One region of the Rhizobium sp. BK060 genome, then DNA from elsewhere that is predicted to be linked to it. Evidence: riboswitches for the same ligand, from Rfam matches in the RefSeq annotation. Region 1 holds a riboswitch; the other holds the start of a gene.
The links. A riboswitch is a leader RNA that binds a small molecule or an ion and turns the genes downstream of it on or off. The one in region 1 is predicted to bind S-adenosylmethionine.

Region 1 (12,173 bases):
GCCGCCCATGCGCGACAGCGTCACCGATCCCGTTGCGGCGCCGACGTCGCGCGCTGGAGCCGCATTCTGAACGCCGATGACCGGCACCTGTTGCGCAAGGCCGACGCCGAAGCCGTGGAGGGCCATCACTGCTCCGATCAGCAGGACCGGCGTTCCCGCATGAACCTGAGTGAGCAGCACGAATGCGATGGCACTGCAGGTCAGGCTTGCTACGGCAAACGGCTTGTAGCGCCCGGTGATGGAGATGATACGGCCCGCAGAAAGCGACCCGCAAACGATGCCGCCGGTCAAAAGAATGAAGAACGCGCCGGCCGCCGAGGGTGAAAGACCAGTCGTCGTCTGCAGGAACAGCGCGAAATAATTGACCATGCCGATGCCGATCGCGCCGCTCATGATCGACATAACAAGCAACAGGCTGAACGTGGAATTGCGGAACAGCGACAGCGGAACAATTGGCTCGGCGGCGCGGCGCTCGACGCGAATCCATCCGATGACTGCAGCAACGCCGAGTGCCATGATGACAAGGTTCTGCGGGGCCACCAGCGAACCGAAGAGCTGAGCGCCATCGGCAGCCAGCACGAAGCTCGCCGTCGTCCAGGCGAGCAGCAAGGCTCCGGCATAGTCGATCTTCGGACGGCGGTTCGGCTTCCGGTAAGGCAGCATGAGCACCAGACCGACAAGCACGACGAAGCCAATCGGAACGTTGACGAGGAAGATCGACCGCCAGCCGAAGAGATCGCTCATCGCACCACCGAGGACAGGCCCGATCGCACCGGATGCCATCAGCACAAGGCTGGAATAGCTTTGGTACCGCGCACGTTCGCGAGGCTCGAACAGGTCGGCGTTAACGGCGAAGATCGATACCATGATGCCGCCTCCGCCAAGCCCCTGCAACACGCGGGCTGCAATCAGCGTGTTCATGGATATGGCCAGTCCGCAGACGGCGGAGCCGATGGTGAAAATCATGAGCGCGGCCATCATCACATACTTGCGGCCGAAGAGATCGCCGAGCTTGCCGTAAAGCGGCATCACCGCGCTCACGGCGAGCAGATAGGCCGAGCCGACCCAGCTGAACCGCTCGAGGTGGCCGAACTCACCGACGATTGTCGGCAGAGCCGTTGCGACGATCTGGTTGTCGAGTGTCGCCATGAACATGGCTGCCATTAGAAAAAGGAAGAGGATGAACCGCCGACGATGATCCGTCACAAGCGGCGCCGCGGCAATTTGAGTGTCCATGAAGCGTCGTTCCAGGTGATACGTTGACTACGTTATGTGCTATTAGCATATAATTGTCAATGTCATGTTATTGACTTTGGCATATTCTCAATTGAGATGGGGCATGCTATATTTCCGGAATGAAAGAGAGCTTGACGAACCTGATCGACCCAGACGCTGCGACCGACGACCCAGGTATTCTGCGTATTGGCCAAAGCATGACCCGCATGCGCCTGATGACCGGGCGCCGACTGATCGGACGGCTCGCCATCCAGAGTGTGGCGCCCGGCCTTGAGCTGTCGCACCTTGACGTACTGGATGCCGTGCGGCGCGCGCAAGAGGCCGGTGAAGTAACAGTCGGGACGATCGCCGAGATGATGCGGATCGATCCGTCGCGCGCAAGCCGCGTCGTCGCGGATATGGTCGGACGTAATATTCTGCGGCGAAAGGCATCCCAGACCGATGCGCGGCGGATCATCGTCGTGATGACGCCACTCGGACAGCGGCTGTTGTCGGAGATACGCGCGCAGAAGCTCGCATTCGTTTCCGAGGTGGTCAAAGACTGGAAACCGGAAGAGATCGAGGCATTCGGAGAACTGTTCGAAAAGTTCATTTCCGGCTACGAGGACATCTTTCAGGCGCGCATCAAGGATGTCCCTGACGAAGCCTGAGCAGCGGCCCTTTCCCTTCCCCCCTGCTTTGCGCTATGGGCAATGCGCATGAGCCAATCCACCTTTACCATTCTGCTTGGCGGCGAGTTGCAGATAACCGATCGCTTGCGTCACGCCATCTCGGGCAGCCGTTTCATTGCCGCCGACGGGGGAATGCGTCATGCGGCTGCGCTCGGCGCCGTTCCGGAGCTCTGGGTCGGTGATTTTGATTCGACGCCCGCTGACCTCGAGGGTGCTTTTCCTGATGTGCCGAAGCAACCCTATCCCGCTACAAAGGCTTCCACCGATGGCGAGATTGCGGTCTCGGAAGCGATCGCGCGTGGGGCGAAGCGTCTTGTCCTTGCAGGCGCCCTTGCGGGCGAGCGCTCCGATCATGCCATTCAGCACCTGCTCTATGCCGTCAGCCTTGCAGAACAGGGCTATGACGTACTTCTAACGTCAGGCAGCGAGGAGGCCGTGCCACTGATTGCCGGCGCAACCGAGCTGGACCTGCCGCCTGACAGCCTCTTTTCGGTTGCCGGTTTCAGCGAACTGCGCGGCCTGACGATCGAAAACGCGCGCTACCCGCTCGCCGATTTCCATTTGCCCTTCGGCTCGTCGCGTACCATTTCCAATGTCGCGAACGGCAAGGTGCGCCTTTCGCTCGAGAGCGGCCGCGCCATTGTGCTCGCCCGCCCCTATGATCTTTCCGGAGTCTGATCTTTGGCGCCTCCCATTCTGAAACTCGATGACATCTTTCTCAGCTTCGGTGGCACACCATTGCTTGCCGGCGCCGCCCTGCAAGTGGAGCCCGGAGACAAGATCTGTCTCGTCGGTCGCAACGGCTCCGGGAAGTCGACACTGCTGAAAATCTCCGCCGGCCTCGTCGAAGCGCAGTCGGGTGAGGTCTTCCGTCACCCGTCCTCGACCGTCCGCTATCTGGAACAGGCCCCTGATTTCGCGGGCTTCAGTACCGTGCAGGCCTATGCCGAGGCTGGACTTGGTCCTGGTGACGACCACTACCGCGTGACTTATCTCCTCTCGCATCTCGGGCTGACCGGCGAGGAAGACCCCAAAAACCTCTCAGGCGGCGAAGCGCGCCGCGCCGCGCTCGCGCGTGTGCTTGCACCGGAGCCCGATATCCTGCTCCTCGACGAGCCTACCAACCATCTCGATCTGCCGACCATCGAGTGGCTGGAAGGAGAACTGCAGAAGAGCCGCAGTGCGCTCGTCCTGATTTCCCACGACCGGCGCTTCCTCGAGAGGGTCTCGACCGCAACCGTCTGGCTGGACCGCGGCACCTCGCGCCGGCTCGACAGGGGCTTTGCGCATTTCGAAGCCTGGCGCGACCAGGTGCTGGAAGCGGAAGAGCTCGAACAGCATAAGCTCGGCAAGGCGATCGAGCGCGAAGAACACTGGCTGCGTTACGGCGTCACGGCACGACGCAAGCGCAACATGCGCCGCCTCGGCGAGCTGCAAACCATGCGTTCGCAATATCGCGGCCACAAAGGCCCGCAGGGCACCGTGCAGGCAACAGTTTCCGACGCGCAGGAATCCGGCAAGCTCGTCATCGAAGCCGACAAGATCACGAAGACTTTCGGCGACCGGCCGATCGTCGCTCCCTTCTCCATTCGCGTGCATCGCGGTGATTGCATCGGCCTCGTCGGCCCGAACGGTGCCGGCAAGACAACGCTCCTGAAGATGTTGACCGGACAGCTCGCGCCGGACAGCGGCACGATCAAGCTCGGAACCAATCTGGAAATCGCGACGCTGGATCAGAAGCGCGAAGACCTCAATCCGGACGAAACGCTCGCCCATTACCTGACGGATGGCCGCGGTGAGAACTTGCTCGTCAACGGTGAACAGAGGCACGTGACGGGTTACATGAAGGAGTTCCTGTTCCAGCCTGAACAGGCGCGCACGCCGATCAGGAACCTTTCTGGCGGCGAGCGCGCGCGGCTCATGCTGGCCCGCATTATGTCGCGTCCGGCAAACCTGTTGATCCTCGACGAACCGACCAACGATCTGGATATAGAGACATTGGATCTGCTGCAGGAAATCGTTGCGGGCTTCCCCGGCACCGTCATCCTCGTCAGCCACGACCGCGACTTCCTCGACCGCACTGTGAGGTCGACGATTGCGCCGGCCGTCCCGGATGCGCCTGACGGGCGCTGGATCGAATATGCGGGCGGCTATTCGGATATGCTTGCGCAGCGAAAGGGCGCCGTCGAGGAGCGGAGGAAGGCCGAAAAGGCGGCGGAACGATCGAAGCAGCAGGAAGCAGCAGATTCCGCCGAGACGGCGAAAGGAAAGGGCAAGCTTTCCTACAAGCAGAAGTTCGCGCTCGAACATCTCCCGAAGGAAATGGCCAAGGCCGAAACCGAGATCGCCAAACGCGAGGAGCGGATGGCGGACCCCGGCTTGTTCACCAAGGACCCCACCACATTCAACCGTCTGGCGGCCGAGATGGAGAAGCTCCGGGACAGTCTGACGAAAATGGAAGAGGAATGGCTGGAGCTTGAGATGCTGCGGGAGGAATTGGAGGGCTGAGGCACCCCTCGCGCCCGCTCAATCCGACCTGTCTCTGCCGCGCGAACTGGCTTTCACGTTTCATTGATTCGTCAGCGTTCGACCGGCAGGACTAAGCTGCGCCCCGTATCCGCAGCTTGCACGACGGCAAGGAAAGCAGACTATGCCACACAATCTTAAAGCATCTACCGCGCTCGTCTGGGCCGCGGGTTTCCTCGTTATTGCGTCGCACGGCGCGCTTGCCCAGGAAGCGCAGCGCGTGCGTGGCGCGATTGAAAGCCTGAGTGGCAACACGTTGGTGGTCAAAACACGCGAAGGCGCCGAGCAAACGGTGACACTGAAGCCAGACTGGAAGGTTCGCGGCATCAAGAAAGCCTCCGTCGAAGACATCAAGCCGGGCGATTTCGTTGGCGTTGCATCGCTGCCGAAAGCTGATGGCGGCGACGGCGCTCTTGAAGTGCTGATCTTTCCGGCCGCCATGAAGGGAACCGGAGAAGGCAGTCGCCCTTGGGACCTGAAGCCAAACAGCACGATGACCAACGCGACCGTCGCCAAGGCCGTGAAGGCGGTCGATGGCCACACGATCACGCTCACCTATCAGGGCAAGGAAAAGACGATATCCATCGCCGACGATACACCGATCGTCACCTTCGCCCCTGCCGGAAAGTCAGACCTTGTTGCAGGAGCGCACGTGATCGTGATGGGTGAAAGAGCACCTGATGGCACAGTGTCCGCCACAAACGTCACGGTCGGCACGAACGGGGTCGTCCCGCCGATGTAGGCGATCAGAGTGCTGGTGCGGGCGCGTTCGGCGCTTTTGCCACTACCTTCACTTCAGGCTTCGCATGCAGGGCTTCGAGATGCAGTATGCGCGGCTTGAAGGTCTCAACATAAACGTCTGACCGACCGATGTAGATCATCGCCGCGTCCGGCATGGAGGTAAGTACCTCCATCATCGTGGACTGCCATTCCGGCTCCATGCCTTCCAATACTTCGTCAAACACGATCCACTTCGGTCGTACAAGAAGCAGGCGAGCAAAACCGATCGCGCGCTGCTCGTCGGAATCAAGCAGCTTGTCCCACCGCGCCCGGGTATCAAGGCGGGAAACCAGATTGTGGAGTCCTGCCTTTTCCAGTGCCGCCACGACATCGCGGTTCTGATAGGTGTCCGCAGGCTCGGGAAACGCCAGCGCTTCACGAAGTGAACCACCCGGGATGTAAGCCGATTGCGGGACGAAAAGCATGTCGTCCGTGGGCGGCAAGCCGATCTTGCCGCCACCACACGGCCAAAGTTCGGAGAGTGCAAGGAAAAGCAGCTTACGGTTCACGTTGTGATCGCCGTTGATCATGACCTTTTCACCGGCCTTAATCGTCACCGCACTCTCGTGCACGCGGAAGCCGCCGCACTGGTCGATCTCTTCGCCAATCTTGGAAGCGATCCGCACGTGCTCCAGCGTTAGTGTTCCGGGCGGGCTGCGCTCGTAGCTGATCGTGCCCCTGAGATTGATCTCGTCGCTCATAGTGGTGAGCGCCTGCCGAAAATCGGTGACACGCATCAGCGTGGCGCGCCATTCGGCGATGGGACCGAAGTTCGCGACATACCAGCGAAGGGCCGTGTTGACCTGGTTGAAAGCACCGACCGATACCATCAGTTCGCCAAACGTCAGGCCGCCGGAGAAGTATGCCGGTGCAGCGACGATGATCGGGATGACCACAACGAGCCAGCCATAGCCGGCTGACACCCAGGTGAGGTTGACGTTGGCCATCGCCACCCGCTTGATGACGGCGAGCACCGCACTGATGTCGGTATTGATACGCTGCTGCTCATTCTCCTCGCCGCGTGCCACCGTGATCGCCGGCATGTTCTCGTTGGCATGCATCAGCGCAAAGCGAAGCTCCGCCTCCTTCGAGAAGCGATCCGCGTTGAGCTTCACAAGCTTGCGGCCCACCAGCTGGCTGAGAATGGATGCGGATGCCGCATAGAAGATTGCGGCCCAGACCATATAGCCTGGAATGGAAAAAGCGTGGGTGCCGAAGCGGAAGACAAAACCGCTGGACAAATCCCATAGCACGCCGATGAAACTGATGAGCAGGATCGTCGCCTGCACCAACCCGATCATCAGGCTCGTCGTGCTTTCCGCTAGGTTGCGGGCATCTTCGTGCAAGCGCTGGTCGGGATTAACGCCGATGAGGCCGCTAGCCGAAAGCCGAAGCGCACGCTTGCGCTGGAGCCACTGGTTGACGAGATCGCGTGTCAGACCTTCACGCATGTAGAGCGCGGTCATCTGGTTTAGCCACGCCTGCACGACGTTGAGCAGCAGCAGCATGCCTGCGATCAGCGCAAAGATCTTCAGCTGATGGAAGAAACCAGGCAGATCGCGCCGCGCGATGCTGTCATAAAAGGGCGCGTTCCACTGGTTGAGGATGACGGTCGCATAAGCAGTTGCGAGAATGATGGCAATCAGCGCAGTCGCGATCACCAGGACCCTTCCGCGCACGGAGGAATGCCAGAAGGCCGAGAACATGACCCTCAAGCGATAGCCCAGGCTCAGGTCGTATCCTACTCTGTCCCGCCCTTGAATGCTTGGCCTGCCTTCGAGGTCATCTGCCATTACGCGTCCCTAGCCATCATTCTACTTCAATAAACATGGTGATTCGCTGTGTCTACCAACAGATTCTAGCAGTCATTAACGCGGCAGTGACTTCATATCGATCCCACCCCTTCGTTTGAGCAATTGATTCGCGGCGCGAGTGACGCTATTTAAGACGCTCCGTGGTGATTTGGCCGGCCGGCTTGCAGCCACGTTAAAGAAGTTGCTAAAGGGCCGCGTGCGGACCGATAGCGATATATTCGTTGTTTTGATCGAGTGACCGCAATGCCCATCAAGATCCCCGATACCTTGCCTGCGTTTGAAACCCTGGTTCAGGAAGGCGTGCGCGTGATGACCGAGACGGTGGCTATCCGTCAGGACATCCGGCCGCTGCAGATAGGGCTTCTCAACCTCATGCCGAACAAGATCAAGACGGAATTGCAGATGGCCCGCTTGGTCGGCGCCTCTCCGTTGCAGGTCGAGCTTTCGCTCATCCGCGTGGGCAACCACAAAGCAAAGAACACCTCGGAAGACCATCTTCTCGCCTTCTACCAGACGTGGGAGGAAGTGAAGCACCGCAAATTCGATGGCTTCATCACTACCGGCGCGCCGATCGAGACGCTACCCTACGAGGACGTGAACTATTGGGGCGAAATGCAGCAGATTTTCGACTGGACGGAAACCAACGTCCATTCGTCGATGAACGTCTGCTGGGGCGCGATGGCCGCGATCTACCATTTCCACGGCGTTCCCAAGTATGAACTCAAGGAGAAGGCCTTCGGCGTCTACCGACACCGGAACCTGAAACCGTCGTCTGTCTACCTGAACGGTTTCTCGGACAACTTCGAGGTTCCTGTTTCGCGCTGGACAGAGGTCCGCCGCGACGACATCGAGAAGTCGGAAAGCCTGGAGATTCTGATGGAGTCCAGCGAAATGGGTGTCTGCCTCGTGCATGAACGGAAGGGCAAGCGGCTCTATATGTTCAATCACGTGGAATATGATTCAACGTCGCTTTCCGACGAATATTTCCGCGACGTGAATGCCGGCGTGCCGATCAAGATGCCGCACAACTACTTCCCGCACAACGATCCGTCGCTGACGCCGCAAAACCGCTGGCGCAGCCACGCGCACCTGTTGTTCGGCAACTGGATCAACGAGATCTACCAGACCACACCCTACGATCTCAACGATATCGGCAAGTGTGGCTGACAGCGTTTCTTTTTTTCGGCACACCCGTTGCGGTTTGCGGCAAATGGGGGCAGGTTCGCCGCCTCAATCGAAGATATATCAGGACGGTCAGTCATGACGGAAATGTTGAAGCGAGAAGTTTTCGGGCAGACCAAGTCGGGCGAAACTGTCTATCGCGTCGAGATCAAGGGCGGCGGGCTGACGGCCAAGATCATCAGCTGGGGTGCGGTCATACAGGATCTCCGTCTCGACGGCCATGATGCACCGCTCCTGCTTGGCTTTGACGATTTCGACAGCTATCCGGCGCATTCCTCCTACTTTGGCGCAACTCCCGGGCGCTGCGCCAACCGCATCGGCGATGGCAAATTCACGCTGGATGGCAAGAGCTATCAGCTTGATCTCAATGAGAACGGCGTGACTCACCTTCATGGAGGAAGCGACAACATCGCCAAGCAGAACTGGACGATCGTCGAGCACGATGTCGACCGTGTCGTGCTGAAGATCGTCGATCCGGATGGCCGCGCCGGTTATCCCGGCAACTGCACCATCCAGGCAACCTACTGGGTGCATGGAGACGGCGAACTCTCCGTGACCTACGAGTCGACCAGTGATCAACCGACGATCGCCAACGTTTGCCAGCACGCCTATTTCAACCTCGATGGCCGCGATGACGCGCTTGGCCACGACATCATGATCGCAGCCGACAGCTACCTCGTCACGAATGAACGGCAGATCCCGACCGGCGAGGCTCGACCCGTTGCCGGAACGGCCTTCGACTTCCGTCAGATGTCACCGATGAAGCGGTTCGAGGGTAGCGAACAGGCCCTCTACGATCACAATTTCTGCCTTTCCAACGAACGCACAGCAAAGCGCTCCGTCGCGCTTGCCCGAAGCCTGAATTCGGGCGTTTCGCTGGAAGTGCGCACGACCGAGCCTGGCGTGCAGTTCTATGCGGGCTTCAAGCTCAATGTGCCTGTCCCTGGCCTCGACGGGCGCAAGTACGGCCCGTTCGCCGGCTTCTGCCTGGAAACGCAAATCTGGCCGGATGCAATCAACCACGAGGGCTTTCCCGACGCGATCCTCCGCCCGGGCGAGGTACTGCGTCAGGAAACGGACTACATCTTCTCGAAGAGCTGACGCAAACAGATCGCCCCAACCGACAAACCCTCGCAGGCTACCTGCGAGGGTTTTTTTGTTCCGAAGTCATTTTCGACTTGCGATTGGTTCTAGATAGGTTCTATCTTCAGGGCATGGATAGAACCAGTCTGATCGCCGAACTGAACAGTCGAGGCCTGCGCGACGAGGCGCTCACAGGGCCGCTTTACAAGCGGTTGGCGCAGGCTCTGACGGGCCTGATCCAGGAGGGACTGCTGAGACCTGGAACCGCGCTTCCCGGCGAGCGGGATCTTGCCGAGGCATTGAAGGTCGGACGCGTGACGGTCCGCACAGCTTATCGCGACCTGATGAACGCAGGCACACTTGAATCCCGGCATGGAAGCGGCACCTTCGTTTCCAGCAAGGTCGAACGCATGGAACAGTCGCTATGGCGGCTTTCTTCCTTCTCCGCCGACATGCGCTCACGCGGTCGCGCGCCTGCGGCTCGGATCTTGTCTCGAACCGTCAATACGCCATCTCCTGATGAAGCCTTTTTGCTTGGCCTCGGGCTTGATGAACCTGTGCTGCGCCTGGATCGTCTGCGTCTTGCCGACGGTCTGCCGCTTGCGATCGAACGTGCTGTCGTGCCGATTAAGTTCCTTGGAGAAAATGCCGGCGGAGAAGGATCTCTGTACGAGGCGCTCGCGGCGCGCGGCCACCGTCCCGTTCGAGCCCTCCAAAGGCTCACGGCTGTGACGCTCGATCCGTCGTCAGCGGCGGCGCTAGACGTGAAGGCGGGTGCGCCCGCCCTGCTGATCGAACGCGTCTCGCGCCTGGAGGACCAACGCGTCGTCGAATACACCCGTTCCCACTATCGTGGCGATGCATATGATTTTGTTGCAGAATTAAGAATCGGAGAAGACCTATGAGTGAAAGCCATTCGCTGATGTTGCAGGAAGCCGGCCAGTCGCCGGAGGTCGTCGCAACACTGCTTCAGAAAGAAAAGCCGGCCTTCGACGAAATTGCGAAGCTGTTTGCATCAGGCGCACCGACCATGGTGACGACGGCAGCGCGCGGGTCTTCCGACCATGCCGCGACCTTCTTCAAATACCTCTTCGAGATCACCTGTGGCGTGCCGGTTGCGTCGGTTGGCCCATCGATCGCGTCGGTCTATGGCGCGTCTCTACATCTGAAGGGCGGCATCCACTTCACGGTGTCGCAATCCGGCGCAAGCCCCGACATCATTGCCTTGCAGGATGCCGCAAAGCACGGTGGTGCGACGACGATTGCGGTCGTCAACGTCACCGATAGCCCGCTCGCCAAGCAGGCTGACATCGTTCTCGGCCTCAATGCAGGCCCGGAGAAGAGCGTAGCGGCGACCAAGTCCTTCATCGCCTCAGTCGCCGCGCTTTGCGGTGTCACGGCTGCCATCAGCGGCAAGCGCGATCTCCATACATCCTTGGAAAAGCTACCGGAAGCCCTCCAGGCGACCAGTGGGATTGATACGAAGGCAGCGGAGGATGTACTTTTCGAGGCCAGCTCGCTCTATACGGCCGGTCGCGGCCCCGCTTTCGCCATTGCGCTCGAGGCAGCTTTGAAAGCCAAGGAGACGGCCGGACTGCATGCAGAAGCCTTTTCGCTTGCCGAGCTGATGCATGGCCCGATGCGTCTTGTTCAGCCAGGCTTCCCGATCGTCGCCTTTACGCCTGATGATCCAGCATTCAGCAACAACGTCCAGGCGCTTGAGCGGCTGCGGAAGCTCGGCGCGACCACCGTGCCGTTCTCGGCCCAGCCGGTCTCTGGCATCAATCTGCAGGTGCCGACGACGGGCAGCGGCCTGCTCGACCCGCTCGTTTCCCTGCTCGTCTACTACCGCCTGATAGAGTCCGTTACGCGCCGCAAGGGCTTCGACCCTGACAAGCCAGCCAACCTGCTCAAGGTCACGGAGACGATGTGATGGTTCGCAAAATCTTCTCCGGCGCGCGGATCTTCGACGGTCAGCGCTTCCACGACGACAAGGCGCTCATAGTCTCGGACGGGCGTGTCGAGAGCATTGCGTCGACAAGCGAACTGCCAGAGGGCGAGCATACGCGCTTGGAAGGTGGCGTGCTTTCGGCAGGCTTCATCGATGCGCAGGTGAATGGCGGTGGCGGCCGAATGCTCAACGACGAGCCATCGGCAGCCTCCATGTACATGATTGCCGATGGTCATCGACCCTATGGCACGACTGCATTGCTGCCGACGCTGATCACCGATACGGCGGACGCGACCGCCGCGGCGATCGAGGCGGCCAAGGAGACCGTCAAGACGAACCGCGGCGTAGCTGGCCTCCATCTCGAAGGTCCGCATCTGGCGCCGGCCCGCAAGGGAGCCCACCTTGCTGAACTCATGCGGCCAGTCGAGGATAAGGACGTTAAAGCGTTCATTGCGGCCAAGGAAGCGATCGGCACACTGCTGGTAACGATGGCGGCCGAACAGGTCACCGCAAAACAGGTACGCGAACTCAGTGAAGCCGGTGTCACCGTTAGCATAGGCCATTCCGATTGCACCAGCGAGGCCGCGGAGGCACGCTTCGACGCTGGCGCGCGTGGCGTCACCCACCTTTTCAACGCCATGAGCCAGCTCGGCCATCGTTCACCTGGCCTCGTCGGCGCGGCCATCGATCATCCTTCGGTCTGGTGCGGCATCATCGCCGACGGCCATCATGTTGACCAGAAGGCGCTTCGGACCGCTCTTCGTGCAAAGCGGGGCGAGGGCAAGCTCTTTTTCGTCACCGACGCGATGTCGCTGGTTGGATCGGAGCAAGATTCCTTCACGCTGAATGGCCGGACCGTCCGACGCGAGAGAGGTGGCTTCTGTTCGAAGCTGGTCCTATCCGACGGCACGCTTGCCGGTTCCGACGTCG
Region 2 (12,173 bases), on a different contig from region 1:
AAAGTCGATCCGTGAGCGCGACGAGGAAATCGACGCGATGTACACCTCGCTGTTCCGCGAGATGCTCACCTACATGATGGAAGATCCGCGCAACATCACCAGCTGCACGCATCTTCTGTTCTGCGCCAAGAACATCGAGCGTATCGGCGACCACGCCACCAACATTGCCGAAACCATCTATTACATGGCCACCGGCGCTCAGCCGGAAGGCGAACGTCCGAAGGACGATACCGCCAACACCGTCGGCGCCGTTACGGAATAATCGTTCCGCGACCGCGCCCCCAGGAGACCGAAACGAATGATACCAAAAGTAGCTGTCGTTGAAGATGAAGAAGCACTGAGCGTACTTCTTCGCTATAACCTTGAGGCTGAAGGCTTTGAGGTCGACACAATCCTGCGCGGCGACGAGGCCGAGATCCGGCTGCAGGAACGCACGCCGGACCTTCTGATCCTCGATTGGATGCTGCCGGGCGTATCAGGCATCGAGCTCTGCCGTCGCCTGCGCATGCGGCCGGAAACGGAGCGCCTGCCGATCATCATGCTGACAGCTCGCGGCGAGGAGAGTGAGCGTGTTCGCGGCCTCTCCACCGGCGCCGACGACTACGTCGTCAAGCCGTTCTCGACGCCGGAGCTCGTCGCCCGCGTCAAGGCGATGCTTCGTCGTGCCAAGCCGGAGGTGCTTTCCACGCTGCTGAAGTGCGGCGACATCGAGCTTGACCGCGAGACGCACCGCGTTCATCGCAAGAGCCGCGAAGTCCGTCTCGGTCCGACCGAATTCCGGCTTCTCGAGTTCCTGATGGCATCCCCTGGCCGTGTCTTCTCGCGCTCCCAGCTGCTCGACGGCGTCTGGGGTCATGACATCTATGTCGACGAGCGTACCGTCGACGTTCATGTCGGGCGTCTGCGCAAGGCGCTGAACTTCTCCAACATGCAGGATGTCATCCGCACCGTTCGCGGTGCCGGCTATTCCATGGAAGCCTAAAGCTCTCCTGAGAGGCATCCACACCGTCCAACGAAAAACGGGCCCGCGAGGCGGCCCGCGAGGGCCCGTTTTCTTTGTTCCTTATCCGGCTTCCGGGTCAGGCGACCCGGTTGGCGGCCTTGCGGCGCTCGTTGACCGGCTGATAGGCCATGCGCTGGTGATAGGTGCAGTAAGGGGAGGAGTCTGGGGATTCGCAGCCGCAGAAGTGGAAGTCGTCCTTCAGCGGATCGCCGACCGGCCACTTGCAGGTGCGCTCGGTCAGTTCCGTCAGGCCGAGGCGGCGAGAAATCGGAACGACGACGTTTGCGGCCGGACGGTAGCTGATTTCCGCGATGGCATCGATTTCGATCTCTTCCTTGAGCATCGTCGCACCCTGCTGGCGGGTGACGGTGCGCGTGGTGACGCGAGATGCATAGTTCGGAGCGCGCGGCGCGGATGTCGTGCGCTTGGGCGTTCTGACAGTGGTCGTCGAGCCTCCGGCCTTGGCGCGGCCGGGCAAACTCAAACGGTGGACTTTGCCAATGACGGCGTTACGGCTTACACCGCCAAGTTGCGCTGCGATCTGGCTGGCGCTCAGGCCCTCGGACCACAGCTTCTTCAGTTTTTCAACGCGCTCGTCTGTCCAGTTCATGCCCCTGTCTCCGCCTTATTAGCGTTGGTGCAGGCAGAATCCCTCACCATTGCCCCGGACGTATCCGAGGCAAGAAACGCTTGCTCGATTTTGGTGACTAGTTCCGCCGCATGCAGTCTAGTAATTGAGTTTTAACCTAGTGTGAGGCTGAGTCTGTGACAAGAGTCGGTTGAATCTCGGCGAATCGAATTTCAAGTTTTCCCCAACTTGCTGGGCGAGAGAGTCATTTCTGCAACATTAGTTGTTGATAGCTCCAGCGCCTCCGGATGGCGGCTTGACGCATGCAGGAAAACCTCAGTTTTGTTGACATTGCAGTGCGAAAAGTAAATAGTGCTGCTCGCCGCCGAAAGGCGGCATTTTTAATTTTCCGGACCCGCTTTCCTTAGCCGGAGTCCGGCCGCTTGTGGTCAATGACAGGAGATCGCGCCATGGCTGAAGCCGCGCTTTACGATACCTACTCTCGTGCCCCGCTGCGGTTCGAGCGAGGCGAGGGCGTATGGCTGATCACCGAAACGGGCGAGCGATATCTTGATTTCGGCGCAGGCGTTGCCGTCACCTCCGTCGGCCACGGCCATCCGCATGTGGTAGGCGCGCTGAAAGAGCAGGCCGACAAGGTCTGGCACCTGTCCAATATCTACGAAATCCCGGGTCAGGAAACGCTCGCGAAGCGGCTGACCGAGGCGACCTTCGCCGACAAGGTGTTCTTTACGAACTCCGGCGCAGAAGCCCTGGAATGCGCGATCAAGACCGCGCGCCGCTATCAGTTCTCAAAGGGCCATTGCGAGCGGTTTCATATCATCACCTTTGAAGGTGCCTTCCATGGTCGTACGCTGGCGACGATTGCTGCCGGTGGCCAAGAGAAGTACCTCGAAGGCTTCGGCCCGAAGGCGCCCGGCTTCGATCAGGTTCCGTTCGGCGATCTCGATGCCGTTCGCAGCGCCGTCACCAGCGAGACGGCCGGAATCCTCATCGAGCCTGTTCAGGGCGAGGGTGGCGTCCGTGCGGCGGCCAGCGAGTTCCTTAAGGCGCTTCGTGCGATCTGCGATGAGCACGGCTTGCTGCTGATCTTCGACGAAGTGCAGACCGGCATGGGTCGCACCGGCAGGCTCTTCGCACATGAATGGTCCGGCGCCACCCCCGACATCATGGCAGTCGCCAAGGGCATCGGCGGCGGCTTCCCGCTCGGCGCCTGCCTTGCCACGGCTGAGGCCGCTTCCGGTATGAAGGCTGGCACACATGGCTCCACCTATGGCGGCAATCCGCTTGCCATGGCTGTGGGCAGTGCCGTGCTCGACGTGATCCTCGCAGACGGCTTCCTGCAGCAAGTGCGCGACGTCTCGCTGGTTTTCCGTCAGGGCTTGGCCTCGCTCAAGGATCGCTATCCTGATATCATCGAGGACGTTCGCGGCGAGGGACTGCTGCTCGGCGTCAAGGCTGCCGTGCCGTCTTCCGAGCTGCTGCAGGCAATCCGTGACGCCCATCTGCTCGGTGTTCCCGCAGGCGACAACGTTATTCGTCTTCTGCCGCCTCTGGTCGTCACTGCTGACGAAGCCCGTGAGGGCCTTGCCCGCCTAGAACGCGCTGCCGAAAGCGTGCGCGCTTCGAAGGTCAAGAAGACGGCTTAATGGATAATGCCTGCCGGACGGCGGGCGTGATAGGTAAAGACAATGGCTTCCCCCAAACACTTCCTCGATCTCTCCGCCGTCGCGTCATCCGACCTGCGGCTCATCATGAATGACGCCATCTCCCGCAAGCAGGCCTTCAAGGCCGGGCAGGGTGACAAGCCGCTCGCCGGCAAAATGCTGGCGATGATCTTCGAGAAGCCCTCGACCCGTACCCGCGTGTCTTTCGATGTCGGCATGCGCCAGTTGGGCGGCGAGACGCTATTCCTGTCGGGCACCGAAATGCAGCTTGGCCGTGCCGAGACCATCGGCGACACGGCGAAGGTACTCTCACGCTACGTCGATGCGATCATGATCCGCACCACCGATCATGCCCGCATGCTGGAGCTGGCCGAGCATGCGACCGTTCCCGTCATCAACGCGCTGACCGACGACACGCACCCCTGCCAGATCATGGCTGACATCATGACCTTCGAGGAGCATCGCGGACCCATCAAAGGCAAGACGATTGCCTGGACCGGTGACGGCAACAACGTGCTGCATTCGCTGGTCGAAGGGGCTGCCCGTTTCGGCTATCGTATGAATATGGCGGTCCCCCTTGGTTCCGAGCCAAAGGATCACTATCTGAACTGGGCCCGCAATGAGGGCGCCGAAGTCATGCTCTGCCATGATGCCGACCGTGCGGTCGCTGGCGTCGATTGCGTGGTGACCGATACCTGGGTCTCCATGAATCAGGAACATCGGGCCCGGGGTCACAACGTCTTCCAGCCTTATCAGGTCAATTCGGCTTTGATGGCGCAGGCCGGCAAGGATGCATTGTTCATGCATTGCCTGCCTGCCCATCGAGGCGAGGAAGTCACGGACGAGGTGATCGACGGCCCGCAATCCGTGGTCTTCGATGAAGCGGAAAACCGTCTTCACGCGCAGAAGTCGATTCTTGCTTGGTGCCTGGGCGCGATCTGAACCATACTGGACGTCACGTTTGGCCGGAAGGCTCGTTGGCCGCGCGAGCGGATGGACACTCTCGTCTGCCGCTCTCAGACTAGGAGAAGACTATGGCAGACCCTGCAGCCGCCCTCGGCGAGTTCAATTTCGCCGGTGATGATCACGTCGTTCCGTTTCAGGTCGAAGGCCTGGATGTGCGTGGTCGCGCCGTCCAGCTCGGGCCGATGCTGGACGCGATCCTTGAGCGTCATCGTTATCCCGCGCCTGTCGCGAGGCTTCTTGCCGAAGTCGTCGTGCTGACGGTGCTGCTCGGCACGTCGCTGAAGTTTGACGGCAAGTTCACGGTGCAGACCAAAGGCGACGGCCCGGTGGACCTGCTCGTTTGCGATTTCTCGACGCCCGAGAACGTGCGTGCTTATGCACGCTTCGACCAGGGCCTCCTCGACAAGGCCATCGCCACCGGGCAGATCGAGCCTGAACAGCTGCTCGGCAAGGGCATGCTGGCGTTTACGATTGACCAGGGCAAATTCACCCAGCCCTATCAGGGCATCGTTGCGCTCGACGGGGCCACCCTCGAGGAGATTGCCGGCACTTATTTTCGCCAATCGGAGCAGATCCCGACGCGGGTGCGTCTTGCCGCTGCCGAGCTCTTCGACCGCGACGAAGCGGGCAAGCCGCGTCACCGCTGGCGGGCAGGGGGTCTCGTCGCCCAATTCCTGCCGGAAGCGCCGGAGCGCATGCGCCAGCCGGATCTTCACGGCGGCGACGGCGACACGGCCGGCGGTTCCCACAAGGAAGACGATGCCTGGATGGAAGCCCGCTCGCTCGTCGACACGATCGATGCCGACGAGTTGACGGATCCGCAGGTCGGCACCGAGAGGCTGCTCTACCGGCTGTTCCACGAGCGCGGCGTTCGCGTCTACGAACCGCGCGAGGTCTTCGATCGCTGCAGCTGTTCGCGCGAGAAGATCAAGGGCGTGCTGACGGGCTTCTCTGCCGAAGAAATCGATGCCAGCCAGGAAGACGGCGCGATTTCGGTCACCTGCGAGTTCTGCTCGACGACCTATCGCTTCGAAGTGGAAGAGGTGGCCCTGACTGCTGGGTGATCAGTTCAGGACTCTGAGCAGCCCTGGCGAATCCAGCGAGAAGGCGGGTATTGCGACATCGAAAAGCTCGCCTTCGTCGGTTTCCATCTGGTAGTGGCCGAACATCAGCCCTGATGGCGTATCCAGCGGGCAGCCCGAGGAATACTCATAGGTATCGCCCGGCGCAAGCCGCGGCTGTTCGCCGACCACGCCGGCGCCCGTCACCTCATCGACGATTCCGTTCTGGTCGGTGATGTTCCAGTAGCGGTTCACTAGCCGTACGGTCGTGTCGGAATTGTTGCTGATGACAATCTTGTAGCCCCAGACATAACGATCGTCCTCCGGATCGGATTGCTCCTCCAGATAAAAGGGTTCGACGACGACTTCAATGTCTCGTGTAAGGGCGCGGTACATGCCTACACCATAGTCAACATACGTTACCGGTATCTTATACGACGGCCGATCCGTCAATAAACCGATAGGCGATCACCTCCCTAATGCCTGCAATAGCAAGAGGTTTCGCGCGCTAAGCCCAATTTTAGCCCGTTTCGCGTGTGGCAGAAGCGCGTATGGTAGTCGGCCGGATCGGAGGGTGACCCGGCCGATATGGGCCGATCAGGCCTTCACTTTGGCGAGCGCCTGGGCGAAATCCTCGATCAGATCGTCCGTGTCCTCGATGCCGGCGGAGAGACGAACGGTGCCGCCGGAGATGCCGAGCTCAGCGCGTGCTTCGTCGGTCAGGTTCTTGTGCGTCGTCGTCGCCGGGTGCGTGATCAGGCTCTTGGCGTCGCCCAGATTGTTGGAGATCTTGACGATATCAAGCGCGTTCTGAAGCGCGAAGGCTGCTTCCTTGCCACCCTTCAGTTCGATGGCGACGAGCGTCGAGCCGCCCTTCATCTGCTTGGCGACTATGTCGGCCTGCGGATGGTCCTTACGGCCGGGATAGATGACCTTGGCGACCTTGGGCTGATTGGCCAGGAAGTCGGCGATCTTCGACGCATTTTCGGTCTGCTGCTTGACGCGTAGCGGCAAGGTCTCCAGCCCCTTCAGCAGCGTCCAGGCTGTGAACGGCGACATCGCCGGGCCGGTGTGACGGTAGTAGTCCTGTAGGTTCTCGTTGATCCATTCCCGGTCGGACAGGATCACGCCGCCGAGGCTGCGGCCTTGCCCGTCGATGTGCTTGGTGGCCGAATAGACGACGATATGGGCGCCGAGTTCAAGCGGCTTCTGGAAAATCGGGGTCGCAAAGACGTTGTCGACGACGACCTTGGCGCCGATCTGGTTGGCGAGCTTCGCGACGCCGGCGATATCGATCACCTCGAGCGTCGGGTTGGTCGGGCTCTCCAGGAAGAACACCTTGGTGTTCGGGCGGATCGCCTTTTCCCAGTTCTCCAGATAGCGGCCGTCGACCAGCGTACACTCGACACCGTATTTCGGCGCCAGCGTCTCGACGACCCAGCGGCACGAGCCGAAGAGCGCGCGGGCGGCAACGATGTGGTCGCCGGCCTTCACCTGGCAGAGGATTGCGGCGGTAACGGCTGCCATGCCGGATGCCGTAGCGCGGGCTTCTTCGGCGCCTTCGAGTGCGCACATGCGCTTTTCGAACATGTCGTTTGTCGGGCTGCCGTAACGGGCGTAGATATAGCCTTCTGTCTCGCCCTTGAAGCGTGCTTCTGCCGCTTCCGCGCTTTCATAGACGAAGCCCTGCGTGAGGTAGATTGCTTCGGAGGTCTCGCCATATTGCGAGCGCAGCGAACCGTCGTGGACGAGTTGGGTTGCCGGGCGCCAGGTCTTGCTCATGAATCACCACTTTCAAACAACAAAAAACCGGCCGCGAAAGCAGACCGGTTTTGCACCCGGTCCTTTTAGCCACTTGTTTAACGTGGCTGCAAGCCGACCGGCCAAATCACCACGGGATAAAGCTGCAATACTGCCGTTCTATGCTTGCGTCAATTCCTTGAGTTTGGTTTTGTTTGCGACAAATATGGATGGGGCATGATGGCTCGCGTAACAGGAATTTTGGCAGATCGTGCGATTGCCGCGCTTTTTGAGGCTGGGCGCCTCAGCTCCGAGCGTGATTTGGATCACGACCAGATCCAGCCGGCAAGCCTTGACCTCAGGCTCGGCGCCAAGGCTTTTCGCGTTCGCGCGAGCTTCATGCCAGGCCCATCCCATCTCGTGTCCGACAAGCTCGATCGTCTGAGCCTTCACGTCGTCGACCTCTCCGAAGGTGCCGTGCTGGAAACCGGCTGCGTCTATATCGTTCCCTTGATGGAGCGCCTCGACCTGCCGGCCGATATGTCGGCCTCGGCCAATCCGAAGAGCTCGACGGGACGACTGGATATCTTCACGCGCGTCATCACTGACTACGCCCAGGAGTTCGACAAGATCCCGACCGGCTATTCTGGACCCCTCTATCTCGAGATCAGCCCACGCACTTTCCCGATCGTCGTGCGTCGCGGCTCGCGCCTGTCGCAGATCCGATTCCGTGTCGGTCACTCCTTGCTTGGCGAGCCCGAATTGTTGGCGCTGCACGATGCTGAAACGCTGGTTGCCAGCAAGCAGCCGAATGTATCGGGTGGCGGGATTGCCTTGTCGATCGACCTTGCCGGCGACAAGGACGGCCTGATCGGCTACCGCGGCAAGCACCACACCGCCGTCGTCGATGTCGACAAGAAAGCACAACACGACATCTATGACTTCTGGGAGCCGCTCTATAGCCGTGGCCGCAACGAACTGATCCTGGATCCGGACGAGTTTTACATCCTGGTCTCCCGCGAAGCCATCCATGTGCCACCGCATTATGCGGCCGAGATGACTCCTTTCGATCCGCTGGTCGGCGAATTCCGCGTGCACTATGCGGGCTTCTTCGACCCCGGCTTCGGCCATGCACCTGCCGGCGGCCGCGGCAGCCGTGCCGTGCTCGAGGTCCGCAGCCACGAGGTCCCCTTCATCCTCGAGGACGGCCAGATCGTCGGCCGCCTGGTCTACGAACACATGCAGGAACACCCAGAAAGCCTCTACGGCTCCGGCCTCGGCTCCAATTATCAAGCCCAGGGCCTGAAGCTCTCGAAGCACTTCCGCATCTGAGCGTCCTGGCGTTCGCTATTATTCGGCCAGGGGTGGGGCAACGTTCCTGTTGCCGATTTGCAAGAGCGGTGTCCGACGTGTGATGAAGGGAGGCGGCCTGTAGGATCGTCTTGAGCCCTGCTGAGTTCGGGCCGTGACCGTGTGCTGTTCCAGATCGCCGACAAGGACCGATGGGCGCGCGAACATACGCTTCCAGAGTCCTCTTCCGGCCGCGAGCGGATACGCACGCCTTGGCATGACTTCCGGCATTTCACTGAAGATCCGCTGTACCATCTTCTGGCGAACCTCCTCCGGCGTTTTCTTGATTTCCCAGGCATCCCGCCGGTCCCTGATACCGACGATGGACACTGACACGCCTGATCGAGCCCTGTCCATCGCGGCCACCTGGCCGGCAACATCGAAGTCTGCGAACGGCGTAAAGATCAAAATATCGCCCAATCGCATTTCGGCGAAGGCGGCCTCATCCTGCATGGTTATCCTTGCCTTGTGGATCGATATTGTATCGAGGGTGCAAGCCGAGGATCTGCCGCGACTGGCAGCATGCCCTTGGCGATCCAGGGGAAACTGGATGTCGTCCAGCGCTTCTCTCGGAAGTTCGATGCAGACGAGCAGTGATACGAAAGCGTAAACCATCACGACCATGCCCCATGCCACGCTGAAGCCGTCGAGGTCATTATAGGTTCCAAGCAACGGTCCATTCAGCATCCCAACAAAGGTCAGGACGATGACGCAAAGGAATGTCCCGGCAATCGGGTAAATGATTTCGACGCGCCCGCGGTCCTCACCCTTGGCCGTCACTTTGAAGGGGCGACCGAATGGATGGAGAAGCGCATGGAAGAGGGCGATGGTGATCGGCACGGCTGACACCATTTGCGACACTTCGGTAAAGAGCGGCAGGCTGCGTCCGCCCGAGACCCATGCGTGGAATGCCCACATGCCGGCGACCATCGGCAGCGCGTAGAGGAAGAAGGCCTCGGGCTCCATGCGGATGGCCGGCAGGCCGAGGAAGTAGTAGAGCAGCGGTGCTGCCATCAGCAGCAGGATGAATGGGCGGCAGAACCAGAAAAGCAGACCGTGGAAGTAGTGCATCCTCTGAACGAAGGTGAAGCCCTTGCCGAGGAAGGGGCCATCGCGAAGAAGCGCTACCTGGATTGTGCCAAGGCACCAGCGGCAGCGCTGCGTAATGTAGCCGGAGAGGCTTTCCGCCGATAGGCCGACGCTCAGGCGCTCGTTCAGCCAGCGTGTCTTCAGTCCCTTCTGAAGCAGGCGATAGGTCAAGTGGATATCCTCGGTTACCGTCTCCTGTGGCATGCCACCGATCATCGCCAAGGCGTCCCGACGCACGACGCACGACGTCCCGACACAGAAAGCGGCCCCCCAGCCATCCTTTGACGGCTGCATGACATCGAAGAAGATACGTTGGTCATCGACCCAAGCTTTCGAGGCCAAAAGGTTATGCTGGACAGGGTCGGCGTTGTAATAAAACTGCGGTGTCTGAATAACGCCGATGTCCGTATTGATGAACTGGCCCACCGTACGGTTCAGAAGCGCACGCTGCGGCGCGAAATCCGCATCGAGAATCAGAATAAAGGGCGCGTTGGTCTCCTTCGCTGTTTGTCGTATGGCGTTGTTGATATTGCCGCCCTTGGCGCCGGCATTGTCCGCGCGCCTGAGATAGCGGACACCGACCTCTGCGCAGTAGTCCTCCAGCCAATCTCGCCGTCCGTCGTCCAGCACCCAGACCGTGAAATTGCTGTAGTCGATTGCCTTTGCCGCAAGAATTGTTCGCTCCAGAATCGATAGCTCTTCGTTGTAGGTGCAGATGAAAATGTCCACGGCAGGCTGTCGCGCAAGTCTTGCCAGCAGTGCCTCGCTGGCGTCGGCCGCGCCGTGATGGTCGGTTCGACGGAAAAAGAAGACGATCGACAAGACCGTGTAGAAGATGACGACGAGCTCGAAGGACAGATAAATCCTTGGCCAGATGGCATAGGCGCTCCATTCGAAGTCCGGCAAGGTTTTCGTGAGGCGAAAATATAGGTAGTTCGACAACATCACGATGAGGATCGAACCGAAGATAATCCGGTCGACACCGCGGCGACTGTCGAGAAGCCAGCTGCATCCCAGTATCAGCGCAATGGCCAACGCCGCGAACAGCATCGAATCTGACAGCGTGACTACTTCTGGGGACATGGGGACTCCTTGCCATTGGATGTCTGGCCCGCGCTGCCGACAAAGGGGTTGAGATCGAGCGCGGCAAGGATGGCCCAGCCCGTGGCGCCGATATGCGGCAAACGGTAATACTTGAAGTCGCCAGGCGCCGAGTTCGGCCCTACCTGAAGGCCGGTCGACAGCTGTTCGTTGACCGTCGCGTAGATCAGGTTGCCTGGCGTGAGCTGAGTTTCGATCGTCTTGAACAATGGCTCGGCCTTTGCCGGTTGGCCGGTAAGGCGAAGCACGAGTGCGGCCTGTGCCGTTCCTTCGAGCCAGATCCCGTCGCGGTCGCTATTGAAGTCGAAGCCGCCTTCTACGCCGTGGTGGACTTCTGTCCACTCGATCACACGGCCGGCCTTGGCCTTGAAATCGGGAACGGCAATCAGCGGCCAAAGCTCTGCGTCGAGCCCCGACATAGCGATATTCGGAGCGTTGCTGTCCGGTGCGCTGCCAATAAAGAAGCGCCCTTCGCCTTCATTCCACATGGCCTTCAGAAACTGCAGGGCGCTGTCGCCACGATGTTGCCAGTCACCACCACTGTCGAGGCTGGCAAGCCAACTGTCCGCTGCATAGACATCCAAGTTATGCTCGGTCGATTTCCACGTCATGCGCTCAGGCGCTGGCTCGTGACCGAAGTAGCCGCCGAAGTAGCCGACGTTGCGGGGATCTGCCGTGCTTCGATGAATCCAGTCCATGATCTTGCGGGCGGCGTCGAGATACGCCGGCTGGTCTGTTTCCTCAAAGGCCATCAGCAGCGCCAGCGCGCCCCAAGCGGTGCTGCCCGTCGCCGAGCCCACCTGGTAGCCGTCCTCGATCCAGGAGTTGCTGGTCGCATTCCAGTAACCTGGCAGCAACATCCCTTCCTTGCCCGGAATGACCGGTCCCGACCGATATGCGTTGCGAAGGCGTCCGTCGTGGTAGTAACGGTCGGTTTCCAGCGCGACCACAAGCGCGTCGGCAACCCGGCGCGCCTCCTTTTTTCGCTGGCAGCCGTAGAGGGCCATCAAGGCGACCGCATTGTCGTAGGTAAAGCCCGTATTTTCGAGAGCCGGGTGTAGGGCGGAGCCGCCGTTCGCGGGCTCGAAGCTACGAAAGATGAAAGGCTGTTCCGGGTCACCGCTCAATTGTGCGGCCAAGCCGTCACAAAGCGAGCAAGCCAACTGCCTGCGTTGTTCATTATCAGCCTCTGCGGAAGAGACGAAAAGCGCAATGCCAACAAGTGCGAACGCAAGCACCGGCAAGTTTGGTATTGACCACTTCGCACGCTTCATTCCTGCCTCGCAATACAACGGTTGAGATCGGCGTGGTGTTATGGGGCTGCGGTCTGGGCGCTCGCAGCGCGTGGACGGACGGTCTTGTCGAATAGCGTCGAGGCGGAGAGGATATTGCCGGGGGAAAAGATCGTATTGAGGGCTAACCTTGAATACCGGGCCACCCGCGAGACCATCGTCTCTCCGAGCGAAACGATCACGTCTTCGCCGACGTGGCATCCGAAGAATTTGTCATTGCTACGCTGCGCCGTCATCGCCTCGTCCGCCGCCGGCTCATCCATCTTGACCAGTACGTAGACTTCGTGGCCTTCGGCTTCCGGGAATTTTGCAAAATAC

Region 2: linked by a shared signal. The riboswitch ahead of FHT71_RS30625 (O-succinylhomoserine sulfhydrylase) and the one ahead of metA (homoserine O-succinyltransferase) in region 1 are both predicted to bind S-adenosylmethionine.

What each region holds. Positions count from the first base shown of each region.
Region 1 is NZ_JACHYW010000009.1:199,923-212,095, reverse strand. It holds gene FHT71_RS12675 (MDR family MFS transporter) at 1-1,236, opposite strand, end outside; gene FHT71_RS12670 (MarR family transcriptional regulator) at 1,356-1,886, shown strand; gene FHT71_RS12665 (thiamine diphosphokinase) at 1,935-2,585, shown strand; gene FHT71_RS12660 (ABC-F family ATP-binding cassette domain-containing protein) at 2,589-4,415, shown strand; gene FHT71_RS12655 (DUF5666 domain-containing protein) at 4,558-5,175, shown strand; gene FHT71_RS12650 (ABC transporter ATP-binding protein/permease) at 5,180-7,006, opposite strand; SAM riboswitch at 7,158-7,235, shown strand; gene metA (homoserine O-succinyltransferase) at 7,271-8,194, shown strand; gene FHT71_RS12640 (aldose epimerase family protein) at 8,288-9,310, shown strand; gene FHT71_RS12635 (GntR family transcriptional regulator) at 9,424-10,197, shown strand; gene FHT71_RS12630 (SIS domain-containing protein) at 10,194-11,225, shown strand; gene nagA (N-acetylglucosamine-6-phosphate deacetylase) at 11,225-12,173, shown strand, end outside.
Region 2 is NZ_JACHYW010000049.1:10,688-22,860, forward strand. It holds gene phoU (phosphate signaling complex protein PhoU) at 1-262, shown strand, start outside; gene phoB (phosphate regulon transcriptional regulator PhoB) at 299-982, shown strand; gene FHT71_RS30600 (GcrA family cell cycle regulator) at 1,080-1,613, opposite strand; gene FHT71_RS30605 (aspartate aminotransferase family protein) at 2,042-3,238, shown strand; gene argF (ornithine carbamoyltransferase) at 3,281-4,198, shown strand; gene FHT71_RS30615 (Hsp33 family molecular chaperone) at 4,291-5,286, shown strand; gene apaG (Co2+/Mg2+ efflux protein ApaG) at 5,287-5,679, opposite strand; gene FHT71_RS30625 (O-succinylhomoserine sulfhydrylase) at 5,881-7,065, opposite strand; SAM riboswitch at 7,110-7,188, opposite strand; gene FHT71_RS30630 (2'-deoxycytidine 5'-triphosphate deaminase) at 7,261-8,355, shown strand; gene FHT71_RS30635 (cellulose synthase catalytic subunit) at 8,374-10,545, opposite strand; gene FHT71_RS30640 (hypothetical protein) at 10,530-11,690, opposite strand; gene FHT71_RS30645 (HlyD family efflux transporter periplasmic adaptor subunit) at 11,876-12,173, opposite strand, start outside.